3 regions of the Pseudoduganella sp. HUAS MS19 genome follow, and region 2 is predicted to be linked to each of the others. Evidence: predicted binding sites of a transcription regulator. Region 2 holds the regulator's gene; each other region holds the start of a gene.
What was found. Region 2 encodes sigma-54, which starts transcription at its own class of promoters, with help from an activator protein. Its sites were predicted from a motif close to TGGCANGNAANCTGCTTT; they were not measured.
Positions count from the first base shown of each region.

Region 1 (4,084 bases), 1.2 Mb from region 2:
ACCCTGCGTGGAACAGGATTACCGGCAGGACGGCAAGCGCCCGCAGACCATCAATTTCCCTGCGATACTCCATGACGCCACCCTCGAAATCAATATCAAGAAGATATCGTAATATTGTAATTTGTGCAATTGCGTGTGGCGCCGGCGCGTCGGGCTATGTCTCCTGCTCCTCGCGCAAGCGGCGCCAGAGCGTGGTGCGGCTGATGCCCAGGTAGTCGGCAGCGGCGTCGCGGCGTCCTCCGAAGCGGTCCAGCACTGCGCTGACGCTTTCCGGCATGGCTGGCCGCGGGGCCGAAGCAGGGGCCGGGTGCGGTACTCCGTGCGGGAGCGGGTTCAGTTCGGGCGCAACGCCGGCGACGAAGCTGGGCGTCAGGGCTTGCAGTGGTTCGGCGGCGAGGAACAGGGCAAGGCGTTCGGTCAGGTTGCGCAGTTCGCGCACATTGCCCGGCCAGTCGTAGCGCAGCAGCAGCGGGGCGCAGGCCGCCAGTTCGGCCGGCAGGTTGGGATGGGCACGCGCCCCCAGTCCGGCCAGTGCGGTGCGCAGCGACCACTCGGCCAGCGGCAGGATGTCGGTCGGGCGTTGGCGCAGCGGCGGCAGGGCCAGGCGCAGCACGGCCAGCCGATAGAACAGGTCTGCGCGGAAGCGGCCTTCGCGCACCCGCGTTTCAAGATCGCAGTGCGTGGCGCTGATGATGCGCACGTTGACGGGGATTGGCCGCGTGCCGCCAACGCGTACCACCTCGCGTTCCTCCAGTACGCGCAGGAGCCGGGTTTGCAGCGCAAGCGGCATTTCGCCGATCTCGTCGAGGAACAAGGTGCCGCGGTTGGCCGCTTCGAACAGGCCCGCGTGACCTCCGCGCCGGGCGCCGGTGAAGGCGCCTTCCTCGTGGCCGAACAATTCCGATTCCAGCAGCGATTCGGCGATGGCGCCGCAATTCACGGCGACAAACGGCCGGTTGGCGCCGCCCAGGGTGCGCGGCGATTCGCGGTGGATGGCTTGCGCCACTAATTCCTTGCCGCAGCCGGTCTCGCCCTGGATCAGCACCGTGGCCGGCGATTTTGCATACAGCACGACGGCCTGGCGGACGCGCTCCATCGCTTCGGACTCGCCACGCAGGTCGGCCAGCCCGTGCTTGGCGCGCAGGGTGTCGGCCACGACGTGGCGGCGGCTGCGGTTGGTCTCGAGCTGTGCCAGGCGCGCCAGTTCCAGCGCGTCGTCGAAGGCCTGGCGGATCGAGGCGGCGGAGTAGACGAACACGCCGGTCAATCCGGCTTCTTCGGCCAGGTCGGTGATCAGGCCGGCGCCGACGATGGCCTTGATGCCCGAGGCTTTCAGGTCGTTGATCTGCGCGCGCGCATCTTCTTCCGTGGCGTAGGTACGCTGCTCGATCGGTACCCCGAAGGTGGCGGCGAATTCCGCCAGCGCCGGCATGTCGTCCTGGTAGGTGATGACACCGATGCGGCTGGAGACCTTGCGAGCCCGGGCCAGGGCCTGCATGAAATCGAAGCCGCTGGCCTTGGCGATCACCACCGGAACCGACAGGCGGCCTTTCAGGTAGGCGGCATTGGAGCCGGCCGCGATCACCGCATCGCAGCGCTCCGTCGCCAGGCGTTCGCGGATATGGCGCGCGGCCTCGTCGAAGCCGAGGTTGATCGGCTCGATGTCGGCCAGGGCGTCATATTCCAGCGTGATGTCGCGGAACAGCTCCGACAGGCGCGAGACGGACACTGTCCAGATCACTGGCTTGTCCGCCGGGTCGAAGGGCAGGGGCGTGGAATGTCGCATGTTTCACTGGAAGTGTTTCACGTGTTTCAAATTGAAACATTATACTCTGGGGCTGGGGTTGCAAGTGCTTGATTTTGCTGGGCAGCCGCTGCTGGCACGCCACTTGCACTATGGACGGCAAATATTCCTCAAACTGAAAGGACATCATGAGCCAATATTCCGCAGGTGCCGCCTTCCGCAAGGCCGTGCAAGAAGAATCCCCGCTGCAGGTGGTGGGCGCGATCAACGCCAACCACGCCCTGCTGGCCAAGCGCGCCGGCTTCAAGGCGATCTACCTGTCGGGCGGCGGGGTCGCTGCCGGCTCCCTGGGCCTGCCGGACTTGGGCATCTCCAGCCTGGACGACGTGCTGACCGATGTGCGCCGCATTACCGACGTGTGCGACCTGCCGCTGCTGGTCGACGTGGATACCGGCTTCGGCTCCTCCGCCTTCAATGTTGCGCGTACCGTAAAGTCGATGATCAAGTTCGGCGCCGCGGCCATGCATATCGAAGACCAGGTCGGCGCCAAGCGTTGCGGCCACCGTCCCGGCAAGGAAATCGTCTCCAAGAGCGAAATGGTCGACCGCATCAAGGCCGCCGTGGATGCCCGTACCGACGAGAACTTCGTGATCATGGCCCGCACCGATGCGCTGGCCGTGGAGGGCCTGGAGGCGGCAATCGAGCGCGCCGTCGCTTGCGTGGAAGCGGGCGCCGACATGATCTTCCCTGAAGCGATGATTTCCCTGGACATGTACAAGCAGTTCGCCGCCGCCGTGAAAGTGCCGGTGCTCGCCAACATCACCGAGTTCGGCGCGACCCCGCTGTTTACCGTGGAGGAGCTGAAGTCGGCCGACGTAGGCCTGGTGCTGTACCCCCTGTCCGCCTTCCGCGCCATGAACAAGGCTGCCGAGAATGTCTACACCGCGATCCGCCGCGACGGCACCCAGCAGAACGTTGTCGACACCATGCAGACCCGCGCCGAACTGTACGAACGCATCAACTATCACGATTTTGAACAAAAACTGGATGCGCTGTTCGCAGCGGCCAAGAAATGATCCGAGGAGAGACCGTCATGACCGAACAAGCCCCAACCTTCAAGCCGAAGAAGTCCGTAGCCCTGTCCGGCGTTGCAGCCGGCAATACCGCCCTGTGTTCCGTCGGCAAGACCGGCAATGACCTGCACTACCGCGGCTACGACATCCTGGACGTGGCCACCACCTGCGAATTCGAAGAAATCGCCTACCTGCTGGTGCACGGCAAGCTGCCCAACGTCGCCGAACTGAAAGGCTACAAATCCAAGCTGAAATCCCTGCGCGGCCTGCCGCAAGGCGTCAAGTCCGCGCTGGAAGCGCTGCCTGCGTCGGCCCACCCGATGGACGTGATGCGTACCGGCGTTTCCGTGCTGGGCTGCTGCCTGCCCGAAAAGGATGACCACAACATCGCCGGCGCGCGCGATATCGCCGACCGCCTGATGGCCTCCTTCGGCTCCATCCTGCTGTACTGGTATCACTACAGCCATAACGGCAAGCGCATCGACGTGGAAACCGACGACGAAACCATCGGCGGCCACTTCCTGCACCTGCTGCACGGCGAAAAGCCGTCCGAATCGTGGGTGCGCGCAATGCACACTTCCCTGATCCTGTACGCGGAGCACGAGTTCAACGCTTCCACCTTCACCAGCCGCGTGATTGCCGGCACCGGTTCCGACATCCACTCCGCCATCACCGGCGCGATCGGCGCACTGCGCGGCCCCAAGCATGGCGGCGCCAACGAAGTCGCGCTGGATATCCAGCAGCGCTACGAGAACGCCGATGAAGCGGAAGCCGACATCCGCAACCGTGTCGCCAACAAGGAAGTGGTGATCGGCTTCGGCCATCCGGTCTACACCATCTCCGACCCGCGCAATGTGGTGATCAAGGAAGTGGCACGCTCCCTGTCGCAGGAAGCCGGTTCCACCAAGATGTTCGATATCGCCGAGCGCCTGGAATCCGTCATGTGGGAAATCAAGAAAATGTTCCCGAACCTGGACTGGTTCTCCGCCGTGTCGTACCACATGATGGGCGTACCGACCGCCATGTTCACCCCGCTGTTCGTGATCTCCCGTACTTCGGGCTGGGCGGCCCACGTGATCGAGCAGCGCATCGACAACAAGATCATTCGTCCGAGCGCCAACTATGTCGGCCCTGAAGACCTGGCCTTTGTACCACTGAAGGACCGCAAGTGATCATGAACACCCAATACCGCAAACAACTCCCTGGCACCAGGCTGGACTACTTCGACGCGCGCGAAGCCGTCGATGCGATCAAGCCTGGCGCCTAC
Region 1 covers NZ_CM132133.1:2,173,232-2,177,315, forward strand. Annotated here, with positions in the region: gene ACWBU6_RS09965 (acyltransferase family protein) at 1-73, opposite strand, end outside; gene prpR (propionate catabolism operon regulatory protein PrpR) at 155-1,786, opposite strand; gene prpB (methylisocitrate lyase) at 1,933-2,820, shown strand; gene prpC (bifunctional 2-methylcitrate synthase/citrate synthase) at 2,838-3,989, shown strand; gene acnD (Fe/S-dependent 2-methylisocitrate dehydratase AcnD) at 3,992-4,084, shown strand, end outside.
Region 1: prpB (methylisocitrate lyase) is a predicted target of sigma-54. The motif match lies at 1,879-1,896, and genes of this name have one in related genera.

Region 2 (4,084 bases):
GCTGCACCTGGAATCGGACAAGCTGGTGATCTTCCCGGACGAAGACCGCATGGAAACCGACCGCCCGGTGAAGCTGCGGCTAGGCAATACGACCGCTTCGGCCAACAGCATGCGCGCCAATAACGCGACGCGCGAAATGCACCTTGCCGGCAATGGCACGCTGCAGATTCCGCCCAAGGCCGCGGACCAATAACTGAGGAATGACTATGAAACGACTACTCTTGTCGGCAGCCTTGCTGCTGGGAGTCGCGGCTCCGGCGCTGGCCGAGAAAGCCGACTCCTACAAGCCGACCAACATCAGCTACGGCTCGATGGACATTGACGATGTCAAGCAGATCACCGTGCTGCAGGGAGGCGTCAGGCTGACCCGCGGCACGCTGACCATGACGGCCGAGCGCGCCTTCGTCAAGCTGACGCCGGAAGGCTACCAGCAGGTAACCCTGTTCGGCGACGGCAAGAAAGCCACCTTCCGCCAGAAGCGCGACGGCGCCGGCGATCAGTGGGTGGAAGGCGACGCCGAGCGTATCGAATATGAGGAACAGGTTGAGCTGGTGAAAATGTTCAACAAAGCCACCATCCGCCGCCTGGAAGGCGGCAAGCAGAACGATGAAGTGCAGGGCGAGTTCATCTCCTACGACAGCCGCAAGGAATTCTTCAGCGTGCGCAATACCGCAAGCGGCGAGAGCAAGCCGGGCGGCGGCCGCGGCACCATGGTGATCCAGCCGGCCCGCACCGAACCGCCTGCGGCCCAGCCAACCACGCCTGCGGCCCAGCCAACCACGCCTGCCGCCACCACGGAGAAGAAGTAAGCATGCAAGCAAATACCTGCGCCAGCACGCTGGTCGTGCGCGGCCTCCAGAAAACCTATGGCAAACGCCAGGTGGTGCACGACGTTTCGCTGCAAGTCGACTGCGGCGAAGTGGTCGGCCTGCTGGGCCCTAACGGCGCCGGCAAGACCACTTCCTTCTACATGATCGTCGGCCTGGTGGCCTCCGATGCGGGCACCATCGATATCGGCGGCGCCGACGTATCGAGCCTGCCGATCCACAAGCGCGCCGCGCTGGGCCTGTCCTACCTGCCGCAGGAAGCTTCGGTGTTCCGCAAGCTGACCGTGGAGGAAAATATCCGCGCGGTGCTGGAACTGCAGAGGGTCGACGGCAAGCCGCTGGCCAAGGCCGAGATCAACCAGCGCCTGGAAGCGCTGCTGGCCGACTTGCAAATCGAGAAGCTGCGCGAGAATCCGGCCCTGTCGCTGTCCGGTGGCGAGCGCCGCCGCGTGGAAATTGCACGCGCCCTGGCCACCAATCCGCGTTTCGTGCTGCTGGACGAACCGTTCGCCGGCGTGGACCCGATCGCCGTGATCGAAATCCAACGTATTGTGCGTTTCCTGAAGGAGCGCAATATCGGTGTCCTGATCACCGACCATAATGTGCGTGAGACCCTCGGCATCTGCGACCGCGCCTACATCATCAACCAGGGCGCCGTGCTGGCTTCGGGCCGCCCGGACGACATCATTGCCAACGAATCCGTACGCCGTGTCTACCTCGGCGAACACTTCCGCATGTAAGCGAAGGCCATGAAACAAACACTGCAACTGCGAACCTCGCAACACCTGGCGCTGACGCCGCAGCTGCAACAATCCATCCGCCTGTTGCAGCTGTCCACGCTGGAACTGCACCAGGAGTTGGAACAGCTGCTTGGCGACAATCCCATGCTGGAGCGCCTTGACGATCCGCTCGACCACTCGGTGCGCCTGCTGGCCGATGGCGCCATCAGCCAGGGCAACGGCAATGGCTCGGAAGGCCCCGCCGCGCCCACACCTGATGGCGCGCCAGGCGAGGGCGGCGACGCCCCCGCCGCTGCCGATGGCGAAGGCTATGAAGGCGGCGACAGCGAAAGCGCCGGCAACGGCAGCGACGACACCGACTGGAGCGCCAGCTCCGGCAGCAAATCCGCCGACGACGAAGACAGCCGCCCGCAACTGGAAGCTTCCGGCTGCACGCTGCGCGAACACCTGCTGGAGCAGATGCGCGTCACCGTGCAGGAGCCGCGCGACCGCGCGCTGATGGAGCTGATCATCGATGCGCTGGACGATAACGGCTACCTGGAGGAGCCGCTGGAAGAAATCCACGAGCGCCTGCCGCCCGAGCTGGAGATCGAGCTGGACGACCTGCGTTGCAGCCTGGTGCTGCTGCAAAGTTTCGACCCGCCCGGCGTTGCCGCGCGCAATGCCGCCGAATGCCTGGCGCTGCAGATCAAGCGCATGCCGGGCGTGCCGCTGGTGACGCGCCGCATGGCGCTGACCATCGTCGAAAAGCACCTGACCTGGTTTGCCCAGCGCGAATTCACCAAGCTGAAGAAAGCCCTCGACTGCGACGACGAAGACTTGCGCGAAGCGCAGTGCGTGATCCGCCAGTGCAACCCGCATCCGGGCGCCGAATTTGCGTCAGGCGAGTCAGACTATGTGGTGCCGGACGTGATCGTGAAGAAGGGCCGCGGCGGCTGGCTGGTCACGCTGAATAACGACGTGGTGCCGCGCCTGCGCGTGAACGCGCTGTACGCCAACCTGCTCAAGCAAGGCAAGAGCGAGTCGCAGATGAATGGCCAGCTGCAGGAAGCCAAGTGGCTGATCAAGAATATGCGCCAGCGTTTCGACACGATCCTACGCGTGGCGGAGGCGATAGTAGAACGACAAAAGAACTTTTTCAGTCATGGCGCGGTGGCCATGAGACCCCTTGTGTTGCGTGAAATTGCTGATACACTGGGACTACACGAGAGCACTATTTCTCGCGTAACAACTCAAAAATACATGCTCACCCCACATGGCATGTTTGAGTTGAAATATTTCTTTGGTAGCCACGTCGCGACCGAAGCTGGGGGTGAAGCTTCCTCGACTGCGATACGGGCACTGATCGTGCAATTGACAGGAGCAGAAGACCCGAAAAATCCTTTATCCGACAGTAAGATTGCGGACATGCTGGGAGAACAAGGCATGGTGATTGCGCGACGGACTGTTGCCAAATATCGAGAAGCGTTGAAAATCCCTCCGGTAAGCCTCCGCAAATCTTTGTAGTGCATGGGTTCCTCTGTGCGTTTCGGCGCGCACGAACTCGAGAGCGACATCATCTTTAGGAGTGTGTATGAATCTCACCATCAGTGGACATCATGTCGAAGTGACCCCGGCCATTCGCGAATACGTGCAGAACAAGCTGGAACGAGTCAAGCGCCATTTCGATCAAGTAATCGATATTGCTGTCATCCTGACTGTAGATAACCTCACCGAGAAAGAGAAACGCCAGAAAGCCGAAATCAACCTGCGCATGTCTGGCAAAACCGTGTACGTCGAAAGCCTGTCGCAAGACCTCTACGCCGCCATCGACACCCTGATTGACAAACTGGATCGCCAGGTCATGAAATACAAAGACCGTGTGCAGAACCACAATCATGCGGCCATCAAGCATTTCCCGGATACGTACGAAGCACCACCCACCGCCATGTAAAGGACTGGCCGTGTAGCACACCAAAGGGCGCAATTGGCGCCCTTTTTTGCGGCCAGGGTGCGTTAAAATATTTGCATGAGCGAACACGTCCAAACCCACATCTCCAACGGCACCGGCTTCATCACGCTGGACCGGCCCAAAGCCCTCAATTCACTGTCCCTCGACATGGTGCGCGCGATGACGCAAGCGCTGCTGGCGTGGCGCGACGATGCGTCCGTGGCGGCGGTTGTCGTGCGCAGCAGCAGTGAACGCGCGCTGTGTGCCGGCGGCGATATCCGTTTTTTCCATGACGTCGGCCGCGCCAATACACAAGGCGGCAGCGCCCTGCTGGAAGACTTCTTCACCGAAGAATATGCGCTTAACCATTTGATCCATTTCTACCCCAAGCCTTATGTGGCGCTGATGGATGGCGTGGTGATGGGCGGCGGCATGGGGATCGCACAGGGTGGGCCTGACTGCGGCGTGCGCATCGTCACCGGCCGTACCAAGATGGCGATGCCGGAAGTGAATATCGGCCTGTTCCCTGACGTGGGCGGCAGCCATTTCCTGTCGCATGCGCCGGGGCGGCTCGGCATGTGGCTCGG
Region 2 covers NZ_CM132133.1:954,273-958,356, forward strand. Annotated here, with positions in the region: gene lptC (LPS export ABC transporter periplasmic protein LptC) at 1-193, shown strand, start outside; gene lptA (lipopolysaccharide transport periplasmic protein LptA) at 207-809, shown strand; gene lptB (LPS export ABC transporter ATP-binding protein) at 812-1,567, shown strand; gene ACWBU6_RS04455 (RNA polymerase factor sigma-54) at 1,577-3,073, shown strand; gene hpf (ribosome hibernation-promoting factor, HPF/YfiA family) at 3,141-3,500, shown strand; gene ACWBU6_RS04465 (enoyl-CoA hydratase/isomerase family protein) at 3,576-4,084, shown strand, end outside.

Region 3 (4,084 bases), 1.3 Mb from region 2:
CGTGCAATTCACGGGACTCGATCCCGCGCACTTCACCCTGTTGCAGAACCTGACGTACGAGGCCATGCTGGCTGATCGTCAAAAAATCGTGTAAGCAAATACGTCAATGCTGCTGGCTTCGGACATCGCCAGCCAGCAGCGCCGTGAGGCGTTCCGCCCCATGTTCATCTTGGCTGCGCGAACAACTTAAAACTCACTTTCATGACATAACGGTCATCAGGCCGCCGCCTCACTACAGCCTGGCTGCGTCGTCCAACACGCGGCGTCCTAGCCACCATTTCTAGCGAAGCAATGCGAATGCAAAGGCGGCAAGTAGGCACCGACACATTGGGGAGAAAGATGTGAAAATCATTAAGATTGTAATGGTTGCGATCTGCGTTTCGCTTGTATTGCTGGGTATTGTTTATAACGTATTCATTACGCCTTTGTCGAACCCAACACTCGACTTTATACTCTGGACCCTGATCGGATTAGCATTTCTCATTTTGTATTTCATCGGTCGATCCAAAGGACCATAGCGAATAAGTACAGGAATGGTAAGCGGCCAGCCGTCCCACCTGTTCAGCGAGTTTAAGACTGCGTAGGGTTCGGCAATAGCAATAACGAATCGACCTGGCTGTTAGGGCACGTCGGGAGACGTTCCAATACGCTGGCCAGCCAACGCAACGGATCAAAGCCATTGAGCTGGCGGTACCCAGCAAAGTCTGAATGGCGGCAGCGCTTCGGCCGGCGCGCTCCGAACCGGCGAGATGCCAGTTTTCTTGCCGATGGCAATCGGGCGGATCGCATTCTCGACCGCGTTGTTGTCGATCGGGAGCGTGCCCGAGCCAGCGTAGCGTAAGCGTCCAGCGCCACCACATATAAAAGTCCGACTTGCTTGGCCATACTCCAATTTTACTTCGGAGATCAGGATGGCAAACGGGGAGCGCGAGCAGTTATGGCAGGAACGCATCGAGCAATGGCGTAGCAGTGGCCTCTCGCAACGCGGCTTTGCAATGCAGCTGGGCTACGCGGTTCGCCAGGTCGGATACTGGGTGCGCCGCCTGGCGAAAAATGCACCGCCTAACATGGCAATGGTTCCCGCGAAGGTGAAGCCCGCACCGGCACCGGTCGCGCCAGCACTGGTACTGCGCGCGCCACCAGCAATTGTGGGTGCAGCGGATTGATCTGCGCAACGGTGCCAATGGCCCCCTGGCCGTGACCAGCATCGTGGCGCGCGAAATCGATGCGCCAGCCGGCGTTAAGCCAATTGAATGGCGCTTGCTGACCAACCGTTGTGCCAATAGCCATGCGGAGGTAGTGGAATTGATCGACTGGTATCGCGCCCGCTGGGAAATCGAAATGCTGTTCGACATCCTGCAGAATGCTTGCCGTATCGAGTCGTTGCAGTTGGAGCATATCGGCAAACTGGAACGGGCTATCGCGATGTATCTGGTAGTGGCATGGCGCATCGCGCACCTGATGCGGCTGGGGCGAACCTGCCCTGACCTGGAGGCCAGTCGCTTCTTCGACTGGGCCGAGATTCGCGCTGCATACATGCGCTCCAAGGCTGGGCCGCCAGCAAAGCCGACGCTGAATGAGGTGCTACGTTTGATCGCCGGATTTGGCGGTTTCCTTGCCCGCAAAGGCGACGGTGAGCCCGGTGTGCAAACGATTTGGAAAGGACTGCGGAAAGTGCGCGTGGCGGCGGAAGCATTACGCTATGCAGCTACGCCTGCTTCCTGATTTTGGACTTGTGTATAAGGGCATGACTTGAACCTTGCTGCCCACCCTGACCTAAGAGGCAACGCTGACTGATCGTCAGAGAAACGTTTGAGCAAAAGAAAACCGGGCCGAAGCCCGGCTTTCTTCTACTACCTAGCTAAATTAAGTAGCTACGTTGTTCTTCACGACCGCAGCGTACACAGCTGGCGCATCTGCCTCAACGATGTCGGTGGTGTTTTTCCACTTCATGCTCGAATCTTTGGTATCCAAGAACGGAGTGAAGGTAATGGTCTTGCCGTCAGCTGCGGGGAAGATGCCGGTAGCCAGCTTGATCTTGATTTCGCCATTGTTAACTGATTCCAGCGAAGCAACTTCCTTGGTTGGCTTGAAGTCGGCGATCTTGGTGATGCTATTGGAGCCAGCGTCGCAGCTGTCGAACACGCCGCCTGCTTCTTGAACGCACACTGCAACTGCGGTCTTGATCGAGTCGACCGCAGTCAGCGCGTTGGCAATCTTTGCTTTGCCGGTGTAGTCCGAGTAAGCTGGGATTGCTACAGCGGCCAGAATACCGATAATGGCCACGACGATCATCAGTTCGATCAGGGTGAAACCGGCTTGTGCTTGACGCCTAATGGATTGCATTTGGTGCTCCTTCAAGTAAATTGACTCTGATACGGGGGTTATAGCAATCGCCATGCCAGCTCAATTATTCCGACTCGGGGCCATGAGTCGGTGCCAGGGCTGTCATTCGGACAGCTTGCGCCATCTTTAACATATCTTAATAAGCGAATTTGGCCATTTTCGCGTATTGAGATCATCAAGGCTGCTGTTTGAGTGTCCGGAAGGCGGCCAGCTACCGCTTGCGAGTCAAGTTAAGTGGCCTACCCATTGGTGCCACGATGATTTCAGTACCATTCATTTTCCCCATCGACGTCCAGCTACGTCGCGCCCGTTTTCTCAGTTACTGGTTGCGAGGCAATCGCGCCAGTCCCCCATCAGGATCAAAGCATTTCCGTCGTGTTCGATGGGATGCGCAGCGCGTTTCCCGCTCTCAGAAAAACACTGGTGCCGTCGTTTGTCCCGTAAGCTTCTTCTGGGGTATGTTCAGCTGTAGCGTGCAGTTCACTGGCTGCACCGTACGCACTTCACCTTGCTGCGAATCGTTTCGTACGAGGCACGCTGGCTAACCGGCAGAGAATCGCTTGAACAAATAAAAAAAACCGGGCCGAAGCCCGGTTTTCTCACCAGTTAGGTAGATTAGGTACCTACGTTGTTCTTGGTGATTGCAGAGTAGACTGCTGGTGCATTGGCTTGGGTGATGTTGGTGGTGGTGGTCCACTTCACGGTCGAGTCTTTAGCGTCCAGAGTTGGAGTGAAGGTGATGGTCTTGCCATCAGCTTCCGAAGAGATGCCGGTAGCCAGGGTGATGGTGATAGCGCCGTCCGTTACTGAAGCCAGGTTGGCGACTTCTTTGGTTGGCTTGAAGTCAGCGGTTGCAGTGATGCCATTGGAACCCGCGTCGCAGCTATCTTTCACGCCGCCTGCTTCCTGGATGCAAACGGAAACTGCGGTCTTGATCGAATCAGCAGCGGTGATCGCATTGGCGATCTTGGCCTTCGCGGTGTAGTCCGAGTAAGCTGGGATTGCTACTGCAGCCAGGATACCAATAATGGCCACAACGATCATCAGTTCAATCAGGGTGAAGCCGGCTTGTGCTTGACGCTTAATCATTTTCACGGATTTCATTTGCAACTCCTTCAGGGGAAAGAAACAAAAATTGGGTGCGACACTGGAGTAACAGCAATGCGTGTGCCATCTCAAATTGTCAACAAAAACCACGGATTTCTGTCAAAAACTGTCAAATTTCCCTGCTGAGATGACGTTTTTGGTCAATTGGCCTCCAATTTTTGTCAGCTCTTCTGGAGTGGGGTGCCAAAATTTAGCGATACAAAGCGAATCGTGTATTCGGCGGATGCGGGGCCTGAGGACCGATCCCAGGAACTTTTACTTACCCCAAAAGAAAATGCCCCGCTTTCGCGGGGCATTTCATATTACTGCGGAACAGGTAGATTAGGTACCTACGTTGTTCTTAACGATTGCGGAGTGGACCGCTGGGGCATTTGCCTGAACGATGTTGGTGGTGGTGTTCCACTTCACGGTCGAATCTTTTTCAGTGATAACTGGGGTGAAAGTGATGGTCTTGCCGTCAGCTTCCTTGGAGATGCCGGTACCCAGGGTGATGGTGATCGCGCCGTCAGTAACCGAAGCCAGGCTTGCCACTTCTTTGGTTGCCTTGAAGTCAGCAGTTGCGGTGATGCCGTTCGAGCCTGCATCGCAGGTGTCTTTCACGCCACCAGCTTCTTGAATGCACACGGAAACT
Region 3 covers NZ_CM132133.1:6,035,743-6,039,826, forward strand. Annotated here, with positions in the region: gene ACWBU6_RS27660 (flagellar brake protein) at 1-94, shown strand, start outside; partial or broken gene ACWBU6_RS27665 (transposase domain-containing protein) at 571-838, opposite strand; gene tnpA (IS66 family insertion sequence element accessory protein TnpA) at 912-1,166, shown strand; partial or broken gene ACWBU6_RS27675 (IS4 family transposase) at 1,141-1,725, shown strand; gene ACWBU6_RS27680 (pilin) at 1,867-2,346, opposite strand; gene ACWBU6_RS27685 (pilin) at 2,962-3,450, opposite strand; gene ACWBU6_RS27690 (pilin) at 3,775-4,084, opposite strand, start outside.
Region 3: ACWBU6_RS27680 (pilin) is a predicted target of sigma-54. The motif match lies at 2,387-2,404, and genes of this name have one in related genera.